DNA from 2 places in the Janthinobacterium sp. CG_23.4 genome. Region 1 is predicted to be linked to the other one. Evidence: predicted binding sites of a transcription regulator. Region 1 holds the regulator's gene; the other holds the start of a gene.
The links. Region 1 encodes LexA, which represses DNA repair genes until DNA is damaged. Its sites were predicted from a motif close to ACTGTATNNNNATACAGT; they were not measured.
Positions count from the first base shown of each region.

Region 2: the regulator LexA is predicted to act here: its motif matches at 3,671-3,688, upstream of H4V96_RS22005 (putative DNA modification/repair radical SAM protein).

Region 1 is NZ_JARXUX010000001.1:3,486,385-3,493,231, forward strand. It holds gene H4V96_RS15615 (replicative DNA helicase) at 1-1,004, opposite strand, end outside; gene rplI (50S ribosomal protein L9) at 1,139-1,594, opposite strand; gene rpsR (30S ribosomal protein S18) at 1,622-1,912, opposite strand; gene priB (primosomal replication protein N) at 1,928-2,236, opposite strand; gene rpsF (30S ribosomal protein S6) at 2,257-2,643, opposite strand; gene lexA (transcriptional repressor LexA) at 2,920-3,567, shown strand; gene H4V96_RS15645 (cystathionine gamma-synthase family protein) at 3,794-5,035, opposite strand; gene purF (amidophosphoribosyltransferase) at 5,283-6,806, opposite strand; gene H4V96_RS15655 (CvpA family protein) at 6,846-6,847, opposite strand, start outside.
Region 2 is NZ_JARXUX010000001.1:4,917,526-4,924,372, forward strand. It holds gene H4V96_RS21995 (bile acid:sodium symporter family protein) at 1-1,012, shown strand, start outside; gene H4V96_RS22000 (UdgX family uracil-DNA binding protein) at 964-2,427, opposite strand; gene H4V96_RS22005 (putative DNA modification/repair radical SAM protein) at 2,424-3,656, opposite strand; gene modA (molybdate ABC transporter substrate-binding protein) at 3,796-4,566, shown strand; gene modB (molybdate ABC transporter permease subunit) at 4,584-5,255, shown strand; gene H4V96_RS22020 (ATP-binding cassette domain-containing protein) at 5,273-5,974, shown strand; gene H4V96_RS22025 (TOBE domain-containing protein) at 5,985-6,782, shown strand.

The DNA.
Region 1 (6,847 bases):
AGCTGCAAGTAATCGACGATGATCAAACCGAGCTTGCCGCATTGACGCGACAAACGGCGCGAACGGGCGCGCAGTTCGATGGAATTCAAGGCCGGCGTTTCATCGATGTACAACTGGGCGTCGTTCATCTTTTGAATCGCATTCGTCAGGCGCGGCCAGTCTTCGTCATTCAGGCGGCCCGTGCGCAGACGATGCTGGTCCAGCTGCCCGACGGAGCCTAGCATACGCATGGCAAGCTGGGCGCCGCCCATCTCCATCGAGAACACGGCCACGGGCAAGCCGCTGTCAATGGCAACGTTTTCGCCGATATTGACGGAAAACGCCGTTTTACCCATCGATGGACGGCCCGCCACGATGACCAGGTCGCCCGGCTGCAGACCTGAGGTCATGCGGTCGAGGTCGATGAAACCGGTGGGCACGCCCGTGATTTCACTCTGGTTGTCGCGGCTATAGAGCTCGTCAATGCGCTCGACCACCTGCGTCAGCAGGGGCTGGATAGCGGTCCAGCCCTGGGCGCCGCGCGCGCCCTCTTCGGCGATGGCGAAAATCTTCGACTCGGCCTCGTCGAGCATCTGCTTGACTTCCTTGCCTTGCGGGCTGAAGGCCGTGCCGGAAATATCGTCGGCGACGGTGATAAGTTTGCGCAGCACGCCGCGGTCGCGCACAATCTCGGCGTAACGCCGGATGTTCGCGGCCGATGGCGTATTTTGCGCCATGGCGTTCAGATACGCGAGTCCGCCCACATCATCGGCCTTGCCGAGCTGGGTCAGGGTTTCAAAAACAGTAATGACATCGGCTGGCTTGGAAGCGTTAATCATCTTGACGATTTGCTCGAAGATGATGCGATGGTCATAGCGATAGAAATCCTCCGCATGCATGAAGTCGGCGATGCGGTCATACGCTGCATTATCGCGCAGCAGACCACCGATAACGGATTGTTCTGCTTCGATCGAATGCGGCGGAATACGGAGGGAATCCAGTTGCGGATCAGAGGGGACGTTCATGGCGCGAATTATACCCGCTTCGGCGTGCTGGCAAAAATAAAGGGCTGAAATTGAGCGAAAAAAAGGCCATAAAAAAGCCGGGCGAACCCGGCTTTTCATAGAGCGTCACGCTTGCGGGCCAGGCCCGCAAACGATTACGCGTTCGCGTCTGGAACGACAGCGATAACGACTTCGACGACGACGTCGGTGTGCAGAGCAACCGAAACGTTGTGCTCGCCAACGGTCTTCAGCGGGCCGGTAGGCATGCGGATTTGTGCTTTTTCAACAGCAAAACCTTGCTTGGTCAGCGCTTCAGCGATGTCGAAGTTGGTGACGGAACCGAACAGACGGCCATCGACGCCAGCTTTTTGAGCAACTTGAACGGTCAGGCCGCTCAGTTTTTCGCCCTGGGCTTGCGATGCGGCCAACTTGGCGGCAGCAGCTTTTTCCAGTTCGGCGCGCTTGACTTCGAATTCAGCCACAGCGGTTGCCGTAGCACGACGTGCCAGGCGTTGCGGGATCAGGAAGTTACGTGCGTAACCGTCTTTGACTTTGACGACTTCGCCGAGGTTACCGACGTTAACAACTTTTTCTAACAGAATGATTTGCATAGTTCTTCTCCAGGAATATCTGACCGATTAAGCGTGGTGCAGATCGGTGTATGGCAGCAGCGCGAGGAAGCGAGCGCGCTTGATTGCGGTGTCAACTTGGCGCTGGTAGTGCGCTTTGGTACCGGTCAGGCGTGCTGGCATGATCTTGCCGTTTTCTTGGACGAAGTCTTTCAGCGTGTCGACGTCTTTGTAGTCGACTTGCTCAACGTGAGCTGCGGTGAAGCGGCAGAACTTCTTGCGTTTGAACAACGGATTTTGCTGTTTGCGTTTTTCTTTAAGCTTGAGCTTATTTTTGTCGAACTTTTTACCGAATGCCATGTCAGGCTCCTGTATCTAAAATGCGCTAGTCGGGGTGACTGCACTAAAATCAATGATGTGAAACACCAAACTCTTGCTGTTGCGGCTTTTTCTGGCCAGGAAACCCGTGAACTGATACACCCCGCCCAAGCTTGCCTGACTGAACCGGCCTGAGATTTCACCAGCGGCTAGCGCGGCAATATCAAACTCGGTCAAACGGGCAATTCCTGCTTCCATCTGCTGCGAAGAGTGTTGCAATACTGCATTCACAATCGGCAACCCTGCCGGGGTATAGCGCAATATTTCGCGCTCGGCAATGATGGCAGTGACTTGTAGCTGGTTCAGCGCACGATCCTGGTCAACAATTAGGCTGCTGCGGCTGGAGCGGCTGCTGGTGCTTCGGTGCGGTGGCTTTTGGCCGCGTCTTCGCGTTGTACCGATTTCATCATCGGCGAAGGAGCTGTTTCAGCTTTCTTCATTTTAACGGTCAGGTGACGCAACACGGCATCATTGAATTTGAATGCTGTTTCCAACTCGACCAGGGTCTCGTTGTCGCATTCGATGTTCAGGCAGATGTAGTGTGCTTTAGGCAGCTTTTGGATCGAGTAAGCCATTTGACGGCGGCCCCAATCTTCCACGCGGTGAACCGAACCGCCGCGGGTGGTTACGCTGGCTTTGTAGCGTTCGATCATCGCGGGCACTTGCTCGCTTTGGTCCGGATGGACGATAAAGACTATTTCATAATGACGCATGCAAACTCCTTCAGGTCGGATTGATAATCGCCCACCCCGGCGTCAAGACGGGTGTGGGAAGGTCAGCCGGAGATTATAACCGCCTTTTGCAAACGTTTCAATGATTGCTTCAACAAGCGGCCCATTCACGCGGCCAGCCAGCGGCTTTTTACCGTGCATTCCAGTATTTCACACGAAATTGGCGCAAATAAGGGAAATCCCCTTGCATAGTGGACGATACTGTACAAAAATACAGACTGTTCATATAGACAGCATTTTAGTATGCACCCACCGCTCATGATCAAGCTGACTGCACGACAAGAACAAATCCTGAACCTGATCAAGGATGCGATTGAAAATACGGGCTTCCCTCCTACCCGTGCCGAAATCGCCAATGAATTGGGTTTCAAATCGGCCAATGCGGCCGAAGAGCATTTGCAAGCCCTGGCCCGCAAGGGCGCGATCGAGATTTCGCCAGGCACCTCGCGCGGCATCCGCCTGATCGGTGCAGCGGCGAGTGCTGTCGCCGAGGCGCTGTCCTCGAAAGTGCAGGCAGCGCTACTGATGTCGCTGCCCCTGATCGGCCGCGTGGCGGCCGGCTCGCCCATCCTGGCGCAGGAAAACCTGGAAGCGAGCTACAACGTCGACCCGGCCCTGTTTTCAGCCAAGCCCGACTTTCTGCTGAAGGTGCGCGGCTGGTCCATGCGCGACGCCGGCATCATGGATGGCGATCTGCTGGCAGTGAAAAAAGTCGATAGCGCCAAGAACGGCCAGATCGTCGTCGCCCGCATCGGCGATGAAGTCACCGTCAAACGCTACAAGAAGACGGGCTCCGTCATCGAACTGCTGCCGGAAAATCCCGACTTCAAGGTCATCACTGTATCGCCGGAAGATGAGTTTGCGCTGGAAGGTTTGGCGGTAGGCTTGATGCGCAGCTGGCATTAAGCCACCGCATGTAAAAGTGCATGCCGGGGTCAGACCCGCCGGGTCTGACCCCAGTTTTTAGCTTGCGGCCCCTCTCATGCCGGACACGCAAGTTTCAATGTCCGACAAAACCGTGGCGAGCGGAAGGGGGAGGTGGCCAAGAAGCAGAACCGTACTCAGTACGGGGCGCCGAGCCGGTGAGCATCACAAGCCGCCTATACCGACCCGCAGCAGGTTTGGTTGGGCATCATTGCTCCAACGCGCTACGGAAATCCTCGAGCAAATCGGCCTCGTCCTCGATGCCCACCGACACGCGGATCAGCGACTCGGCAATGCCCATGCTGGCGCGACGCTCGGCCCCCATCTCGTAAAAGATCGTATGGGCGACGGGAATGACCAGGGTGCGCGTGTCGCCCAGGTTGCTCGCTGGAATGGCCAGATTCAAACGATTGAGGAAATCGAAACAATCGATCCCGTCCTTCAATTCAAAACTAAACAGGGAACCATAGCTGCGGAATAGCTGCGTCGCCAGCGCGTGCTGCGGATGCGACGGCAAGCCTGGGTAATGCACTGCCGCCACGCGCGGATCGGCTTGCAACATGCCGGCCAGCGCGCGGGCGTTCGAGCAGGTGCGCTCCATGCGCAAGGCCATGGTTTCCGCGCCGACGGCAAGATGGTGCGCCGCTTCCGGTCCCAGCGATGCGCCGAAGTCGCGCAAGGCCTTGGCGCGGATTTGCGCAATGCCCCACTGCACCGGCGCCGCCTTTTTATAGTTCTCGAAGATGTTCGGATACTGCGTCCAGTCGAACACGCCCGTGTCCGTCAAGCTACCGCCCAGCGCATTGCCGTGGCCGCCAATGGATTTCGTGAGCGCATTGACCACCAGACCGGCACCCACCGCTTTCGGGCGGAACAGGTAGGGCGTCGTCATGGTGTTGTCGACGATGTACAAAATGCCACGCTCCTTGCACAGGGCGCCGATTTTCGCCAGGTCGGCAATCTGCGTGCGCGGATTGGCGATGGTTTCCACAAACACGATGCGCGTCGCCGGCGTGATGGCGGCCACCACGTTGGCCACATCGGTGGCGTCGACGAAGGACACGGCAATGCCCTGCCCCGTCGCCGTTTGCCACAGGCTGTTGCTGTTACCAAACAAGAAAGCCGATGAGACGACATGGTCGCCTGCGCGCAGCAAAGACTGCACCACGGCGCCGATGGCGCCCATGCCGGTGGCGAAGCACAGGGTCGCCACGCCGTCTTCCATCTTGTTGACCTTCTCTTCCAGCGCAGAAACCGTCGGGTTGCCCTGGCGACCGTAGCGGAAGCCCGGTTCCTTGCCCTGGAATACGGCAGCGAGCTGGCGCGCGTCGCCGTAGCCAAACGCCACGGAGGTGTGTATCGGCTTGTGCAGCGAGCCATGCTCGATGCCCTTGCGGCGGTCGCTATGCAAGATGGTGGTGGTAAAGCCGTAGTTTTTTTTGGTGGTCATGGTGGATGCTGGAAACTATTAACCCTAAACAAAAGCTGGGGTCAGACCCTAATGCCGTTCAGTTAAGAGTTTTGGCCTGATTTATGAGCGCCAGTAAATTCGCTAAACCCAGAGGCAAAGAGCTGGGGTCGGACCCTCAGGGTCCGACCCCAGTCCTTGTTCTTGGGCTAAAAATAGCATCACTAACACTAACTTAACGGCATTAGGGTCAGACCCGACGGGTCTGACCCTAATGGCAAGGCGGCGATTACGCTTCTGTCGTTGCCAGGTTCAAGTTCAGCTGGGGACGGGGCGTATCTTCAGGCGCTGCTGCTTTCGGATGATGGCGCGCGTATTCCAGGCGGTCCAGGTATTCCTGCGACACATCGCCCGTCACATACACGCCATCGAAGCACGAAGCCTCGAAGTTCGTGAGCGCCGGATTGACGTCGGCAATGGCCTGCTTGAGCGCGCCGATATCCTGGTACACCAGATAATCGGCCGTGATTTCACGGCAGACTTCTTCCGTCGTGCGGCCGTAGGCGATCAATTCGTCGCGCGTCGGCATGTCGATGCCGTACACGTTCGGGTAGAGCACCGGTGGCGCGGCCGAGGCGAAGATGACTTTTGTCGCCCCCGCTTCGCGCGCCATCTGCACAATTTCACGGCTGGTGGTACCACGCACGATGGAATCGTCGACCAACAGCACTACTTTATCCTTGAATTCGGAAGGAATAGCGTTGAGCTTCTGGCGCACCGATTTCTTGCGCGCCGCCTGGCCCGGCATGATGAAGGTACGGCCGATGTAGCGGTTCTTGATGAAGCCTTCGCGATACTCGATGTTCAGCGCCAGGGCCAGCTGGATGGCGGCAGGACGCGAGGAATCGGGAATCGGCATGACCACATCGATATGCACGTCAGGCAGTTCGGCGCGGATCTTTTCAGCCAGGTACTCACCCATTTTCAGGCGCGTGGCGTACACCGAGGCGCCGTCGATGACGGAGTCGGGACGGGCCAGGTAGACGAATTCGAACACGCAAGGATTGAGGCTGGCATTGTCGGCGCACTGGGCGCTGTGCAATTTCTTGTCGGCATCGATGAAGACGGCTTCGCCGGGACCGATGTCGCGCACGAAACGGAACCCCATGCCTTCCAGCGCGACGGATTCGGAAGCGATCAGGTATTCAGGCCCCAGTTCCGTTTCATTGATGCCCAGGCACAAAGGACGGATGCCGTGCGGGTCACGGAAAGCCAGCAAGCCCACACCGGCAATTTGCGCCACGGCAGCGTAGCCACCCTTGACGCGGCGGTTCAGCACGGTGACGGCCTTGAAGATGGCTTCCGGGTCCAGATTCAGACCCGTCGTCGCTTCCTGGATTTCATGCGCCAGCACATTGAGCAGCACTTCGGAATCGGAATCGGTATTGATGTGGCGGCGGTCGTTCTTGAACATTTCCTGTTTCAACTGTTCCCAGTTGGTCAGGTTGCCATTGTGCGCCAGGGTGATGCCGAATGGTGCATTGACATAAAACGGCTGTGCTTCCTCTTCGCTCGACGAACCGGCCGTCGGGTAGCGGCAATGGCCGATGCCCGTTGTGCCCTGCAGCGAACGCATGTTGCGCGTACGGAAGACGTCACGCACGAGGCCATTGGCTTTGTGCATGGAAAACATACTGCTGTGATTAGTCGCAATCCCTGCCGCATCCTGACCACGATGTTGCAAGAGCAACAATGCATCATAGAGCAATTGATTGACAGGTTGATGGGAAACGACGCCGACGATGCCACACATGGTGTGCTCCTAAACTGTGCTACTGATTTTAAAAAAAATTC
Region 2 (6,847 bases), 1.4 Mb from region 1:
GTCTTCTTTTTCCCCCGCTGCCCTGTTGCGCAATCTGAAACCCGATAATTTCACCATCGCCCTGCTCGTCACCGTGGCCCTGGCCAGTTTCCTGCCTTGCACGGGCACGACGGCCTTGGTCTTCGGGCACGTCACCACCGTCGCCATCGGCGCCCTGTTTTTCTTGCACGGCGCCAAGCTGTCGCGCGAAGCCGTGGTGGCCGGTGTCATGCACTGGCGCTTGCACGTGCTGGTGCTGGCCAGCACGTTCATTTTGTTCCCCTTGCTGGGCCTGGCCCTGCGCCCGCTGGCGCTGACCTTTCTCACGCCTGAGCTGTACGTGGGCATCTTGTTCCTGTGCGCGCTGCCATCTACCGTGCAGTCGTCGATCGCCTTGACGGCCATGGCGCGCGGCAATGTGCCAGCGGCCATCTGCAGCGCCTCGGCCTCGAACTTCATCGGCATCTTTCTTGCCCCCATCCTGGTGGGCTTGCTGGTGGCGAAAGGCGCAGACAGCAAGTCGTCGCTCGATGCGGTGCTGTCCATCGTCATGCAACTACTGCTGCCTTTCCTGGCTGGCCAGTTCCTGCGCCGCTGGATAGGCCGCTGGGTCGACCGCCACAAGGCCATGCTGAAATTCTTCGATCAGGGTTCCATTTTGCTGGTGGTCTACACGGCTTTCAGCGAGGCCGTCAGCGAAGGCCTGTGGCAGACTGTCTCGGTGGAAACCCTGATCGCGCTGTGCCTGTTCAGCATCGTGCTGCTGGCGCTGGTCCTGTGCCTGATGACCTTCATCAGCCGCCGCCTGGGTTTTTCCAAGGAAGATGAAATCGCCATCGTCTTTTGCGGCTCGAAGAAAAGCCTGGCCAGCGGCGTGCCGATGGCCAAGGTATTGTTTGCCACGCACTCGCTGGGCATGGTGATCTTGCCGCTGATGCTGTTCCACCAGATTCAGCTGATGATCTGCGCCGTGATTGCGCAGCGCTATGCAAGGCGCGACGAGGTCGTGGAAGTGCCGGCGTCGACGCTGTGATCCTGTACTTGTAGTAGCCGCAGCGCCTGCTGCAGCCCGGCAACAATCACTGCATACGCCTGCCGCCGGCTCGCCTCGTCCGGCGCGCGCAGTACATACGACGGGTGATAGACGCTCACCACCCAGCGCCCGTCGTGCTGGAGGGGCGTGCCAAGCCGTGGCGTTATGCTGGCAGAGCCATCTTGCAGCACAGACTTTAACGCCGTACTGCCCAGTACCACGATCACTTGCGCTTGGACGCCTTGTATTTCTTCTTCCAGCCAGCCGTGGCAGGCGAGGATTTCGCGCTGCGCGGGTGTCTTGTGCAGGCGGCGTTTGCCGCGTGCTTCCCACTTGAAATGCTTGACGGCGTTGGTCAGATAGATGCTGTCGCGCGCCATGCCCGCTTCCTGCATGGCTTGCTCCAGCAGCGCGCCGGCCGGGCCGACAAAGGGCAGGCCCACCAGGTCTTCCTGGTCGCCCGGTTGCTCGCCGACGAGCATGATGCGCGCCTGTGGCGGCCCCACGCCGGGCACGGCCTGGGTGGCCGATTCCCATAGTTCGCAGCGGCGGCACTGGTCGAGTGTCTTGGGCGCGTCGCGCGCGGGCTGGGCGCGCTCGGCGGAAATCGCGATCATGTTGGCGCCGTTGCGCTGGCCCACGCTGGCGCTCTGGCCCGTGCGCCGTGCGCCATTCGCGGCGCCGCTGACCATGGCCGGTACGATGGCGCCTTCCGGCAAGTTCTTCCAGAAACGCGAGGGTATATGGCTGCGCAGCAGGTCGGCGTTCAGGCGCGCCGGGTTGAAGATGCTGCGGTAATACGTCAGCCACAGGGCTTCGCCCGCATCGTCGATATCGGCCGCGCCGCGCAGCAATGCGGGGCCGGCGTGCATGCTCGCGCCGTCCCACAGCATGGTGGCCGTGGGCGTGGCGATCATCCAGCTGATGCTGCCCATGCGGCGGGCGAAGTGGCGCGCCACTTGTGGCAGCACCTCGTGCGTCGGTTCGAACCAGGCGACAAAACGCGGCGCGCCTTCAGTTTCGGCCCGCTCGCGGAAGCGCACATACGCGTGCATGTCATGTTCCTCGCGGCGTACCGCCTTGACCATGGCGTGCAGGCGCGCACCGTCGGTGTCGGCGTGCGACAGCACGTCTTGCTGGCCCAGCTGCCAGCGCCACAGCACCTGGTACAGGAAGGCCCAGCGGTCTGGGGTGCTGAAACAGGCGGCGCTTTCCAGCAATTCCACCAGTTGGCGCGGCAGGCGCAGCAGGGGCGCGTTGGCATCCGTATCGTCTGGCATGAGCGAGAACAGGTCGCCCTCGCCCGCTTGCGACTGCCAGGTAACGTCGGCAGGTGGCACGCCGCGCGCGATCAATTCCCGGGCGGCCGCGCGCCACGCGTCGAATGACTGCGCCAGGCGGACGACAGGGCTCATGCCGCCTGCAGTTCGGGCCATAAATTCATTTGCTGCGGCACCTCCGTCATGGCGCGCCGCAGCTGTTCCGAGGTGCTGGTGTCGCGCGTGGGAAAGTAGTCGGCCGTAATGATGAACGGCGCAATCTTTTTCATGCTGCATCGCAGGCGCGACAAATCGGCATAGCGTACCTGCCGCAAGCGGCGCAGGTCGACGATGCGTTGCGCATTGCGCAAGCCGATGCCGGGCACGCGCGCGATCATGTGCTGGGCCGCGCGGTTCAAGTCCAGTGGAAAATGTTCGCGGTGCGCCAGCGCCCAGGCCAGCTTGGGATCGATGTCTAGCGCCAGGTTGCCGCCCGTGGCGGGCAGCAGTTCGCTGGCCTGAAAGCCGTAGCTGCGCAGCAGAAAATCTGCCTGATATAAGCGGTGTTCGCGCAGCATGGGCGGCGGCGCCAGCGGCACGCTTTTCGGGCTGTCGGGAATCGGACTGAAGGCTGAATAGTACACGCGCTTGAGTTTATAGCTGCCGTACAGCGTCTCGGCTGTGGAAAGAATTTGCTGGTCGTCGCTGGCATCGGCGCCGACGATCATCTGCGTGCTTTGCCCGGCGGGCGCGAAGCGCGGAGAACGCGGTTCCTCCGCCTTTTCATCGAGCTTGCGGCGGATGGTGCCCATCGCCAGTTTAATCGTATGCACGCTCTTTTCCGGCGCCAGCTTTTGTACGCTGTCTTGCGTCGGCAATTCGATATTCACGCTGAGCCGGTCGGCGTAGCGGCCCGCCTGCGCGATCAGGGCCGGATCGGCGTCGGGAATGGTTTTCAGATGGATATAGCCGCGGAACTGGTGTACCTCGCGCAACTCGCGCGCCACCTGCACCAGTTGCTCCATCGTGTAGTCAGCCGACTGGATGATGCCGGAACTGAGGAAGAGGCCATCGATGTAGTTGCGCAGGTAAAAGTCGCTCGTCAACTTGACCACTTCGGCCACCGTAAACCGCGCCCGCGGCACGTTCGAGCTACGCCGGTTGATGCAGTACTGGCAATCGTACAGGCAGTAATTGGTCAGCAGTACTTTCAGCAGCGAGACGCAGCGCCCGTCCGGCGTGTAGCTGTGGCAGATGCCCATGCCGGAGGTGGCGCCAAAGCCGTCTTTGCCGATGGAATCGCGTTTGGGCGCACCACTGCTGGCGCAGGACGCGTCGTACTTGGCCGCATCGGCCAGGATTTCCAGCTTGTCTGTCAGTTCCATGGGCGCCTCGATATACTGTGTTTATATACAGTATAGCAGGGAATCGAGCTTGTGCTGTCCTGACTTGCAGCATGACATAGCGCTATATATAGGTGTATATTACGCCTCTTGTGCAGCGTCACTTTATCAGGATACGATCATGCGCCTCACCTCTTTCGCCCGCCTGCTTGGCACTGCTTTGCTGGCCCCTGTGCTCGCCACTGCCGCTTCGTCCGCCTGTGCCGGCGAAGTGCTGGTATCGGCTGCGGCCAGCCTGACGAATGCGTTCAAGGATGTGGCGCACAGCTATGAGGCGCAGTATCCGGGCAGCAAGGTGTCCTTGAACTTTGCCGCCTCGGGCGTGCTGCTGCAACAAATCGTCAAGGGTGCGCCGGTGGATGTGTTTGCCTCGGCCGACCAGGAAACCATGGATGCGGCGCAAAAGCAGGGCTTGGTGCTGGCGGCCGAGCGTCAGGATTTCGTCAGCAACAGCCTGGTGCTGATCGTGCCGCACGATAGCAAGTTGGGCATCAATAGCTTGAACGACTTGACGCGCAAGGGCGTGACCCGCGTGGCCATTGCCAATCCTGCCAGCGTGCCTGTCGGCCGCTATGCGGAAAGTGCGCTGAAAAAGGCGCATCTGTGGGAAGCCGTGCAGCCGAAAGCCATCGGCACGCAGAACGTGCGCCAGTCGCTCGACTACGTGGCGCGTGGCGAAGTTGATGCGGGCTTTGTCTATGCCACCGACGCGGCCATCATGCAAGATAAGGTCAAGGTCGTGCTGGACGTGCCTTTGGCCTCGCCCGTGCTGTACCCGATTGCCAGCATCAAGGGCAGCAGCAATGCTCTTGATGCGAAGCGCTTCATCAACTATCTGCAGACGGCGCCGGCGCAAGCCATTCTGGCGCGCTACGGATTCAAAAAACCATAATGTAAGCACGCGCCTGCATGGATATCGCCTGGACCGCGCTGGCCCTGTCGCTCAAAGTAGCGGCCTGGGCCACGGCGCTTAATTTGTTGCTTGGCATCGGTACCGGCTATCTGCTGGCGCGCACGCGTTTTCCCGGACGTGAATTGCTCGATGCCGTCCTGACCCTGCCGATGGTGATGCCGCCCACCGTGCTCGGCTATTACCTGCTGGTGCTGCTGGGCCGGCGCGGCAGCTTGGGCATCTGGCTGCAGGACAATTTCGGCATCAACCTCATCTTTACCTGGCAGGGTGCCGTCGTCGCTTCGACCGTGGTGGCTTTTCCCCTCGTCTTCAAGCCGGCGCGCGCCGCCTTCGAGGCGGTCGATGGCCAGCTGGAGCAGGCGGCCCGCGTGCTGGGCATTTCTGAAATCGCCGTCTTTGTCCGCGTCACCTTGCCGCTCGCCTGGCGCGGTATCTTAGCTGGCGTGTTGCTCGGTTTTGTGCGCGCGCTGGGCGAGTTTGGCGCCACCCTGATGGTGGCCGGCAGCATTCCCGGCAAGACGCAAACCCTGTCGGTCGCCGTGTATGAAGCCGTACAGGCGGGCCAGGACGACGTGGCCAACACCCTGGTGCTGATTATCTCTGGCGTGTGTATCGTGGTGCTGCTGTCGGCTGGTCGCCTGGCGTCCGGGCGCATCGCGCACAAATGACGCTGACGACGATGCCCATGCAACTCGATCTCGACATTCGCGCCACCTTGCGCTCCGGCAAACGTCACTTTGACTTGCAGGTGCAATGCACCTCAAGCAGCCAGCGCATCGCCGTGTATGGTCCGTCCGGCGCTGGCAAGAGCATGACCCTGAAAGCCATTGCCGGACTGTTCACGCCAGAGGCGGGCCATATCCGCTTAAATGGGCGTACGCTGTTCGATTCCGCCGCCGGCATCAATCTGCCGCCGCAGCAGCGCAACGTGGCTTACCTGTTCCAGGATTACGCGCTGTTCCCGCACCTGACGGTGCGCCAGAATGTGGGCTTTGGCCTGAGCCGGGGCTGGTTCAACCCGCGCGCGCGCGAAAAACTGGACCAGGTCGAGCATTGGCTGGCTGCGTTTGATTTGCAGGAACTGGCGCAGCAGTTCCCCGATCAGTTGTCCGGTGGCCAGCGCCAAAGAGTGGCGCTGGCGAGAGCACTCGTGGCCGAACCAAACGCGCTGCTGCTCGACGAACCGTTCGCCGCCCTCGATCCGGCCTTGCGCGTCAGCATGCGTCTGGAACTGAGCCAGTGGCAGCAGCGCCTGGAGGTGCCCATGATCCTGATCTCACATGATCCGGAAGATGCGCGCATCTTGGGGGAGCATGTGTTGTACATGCGTGACGGAAAAATTGACAGCATGGAAGAAAATAGGGCACGGGGTGAACACATTGGATAAATCGGCGGCAATGGAAATCGGCCTGCAAGGCTCCGTATGGATGACGGTGGGCGGCGAGCACCTGGGCGGCGCCGGTCGCGTGGCATTGCTGGGTGCCATCGCCGAGTGTGGTTCCATCACGCAGGCGGCCAAACTCGTCAAGATGAGTTACAAGGCGGCCTGGGACGCCATTGACGCGATGAACAATCTGGCTGGCGAGCCACTGGTCGAGCGTTTGACTGGCGGCAAGGGCGGCGGCGGCACGCGGCTGACGCCACGCGGGCGTCAGCTGGTCGACAATTTCCGCATCATCGAGCGTGAGCATGCGCGCTACCTGCGCCAACTGGGCAGCCAGGCGGAAGGCATGGCCGACGATCTTTTACTCATACGCAGAATGGCCATGAAAACCACGGCACGCAATCAATTCCTGGGCAAAGTTGCCGAACTAAAACGCGGCGCCGTCAACGATGAAGTGACCCTGGAATTGCCGGGAGGCCAGCATATCGTTGCCGTCGTCACGCAGGGCAGCAGCGAGAGCCTGGGCCTGGTGCCGGGCGCGGAAGCGTTTGCGCTGATCAAGGCTTCGTCGATTATCCTCGTGCTTGAGGGCGCAGGGGCGCGCTATTCGGCGCGCAACCAGCTGAGCGGCATAGTCACGCGGGTGCAGACGGGCGCCGTCAACACGGAGGTGGTACTGGACTTGCCGCGCGGCGGCACGCTGGCGGCCATTATCACGCAGCAGAGCTGCATCGAGCTGGGCATCGCCCTCGGCAGCAGCGTGACGGCGCTGTTCAAAGCATCGAGCGTGATTCTGGGCGTGCCGGCGTAAATTGCGTAGGTCGGATTAGCGGCGGCACGCCGCGTAATCCGACAATATTGTTGGCGTATCATGTC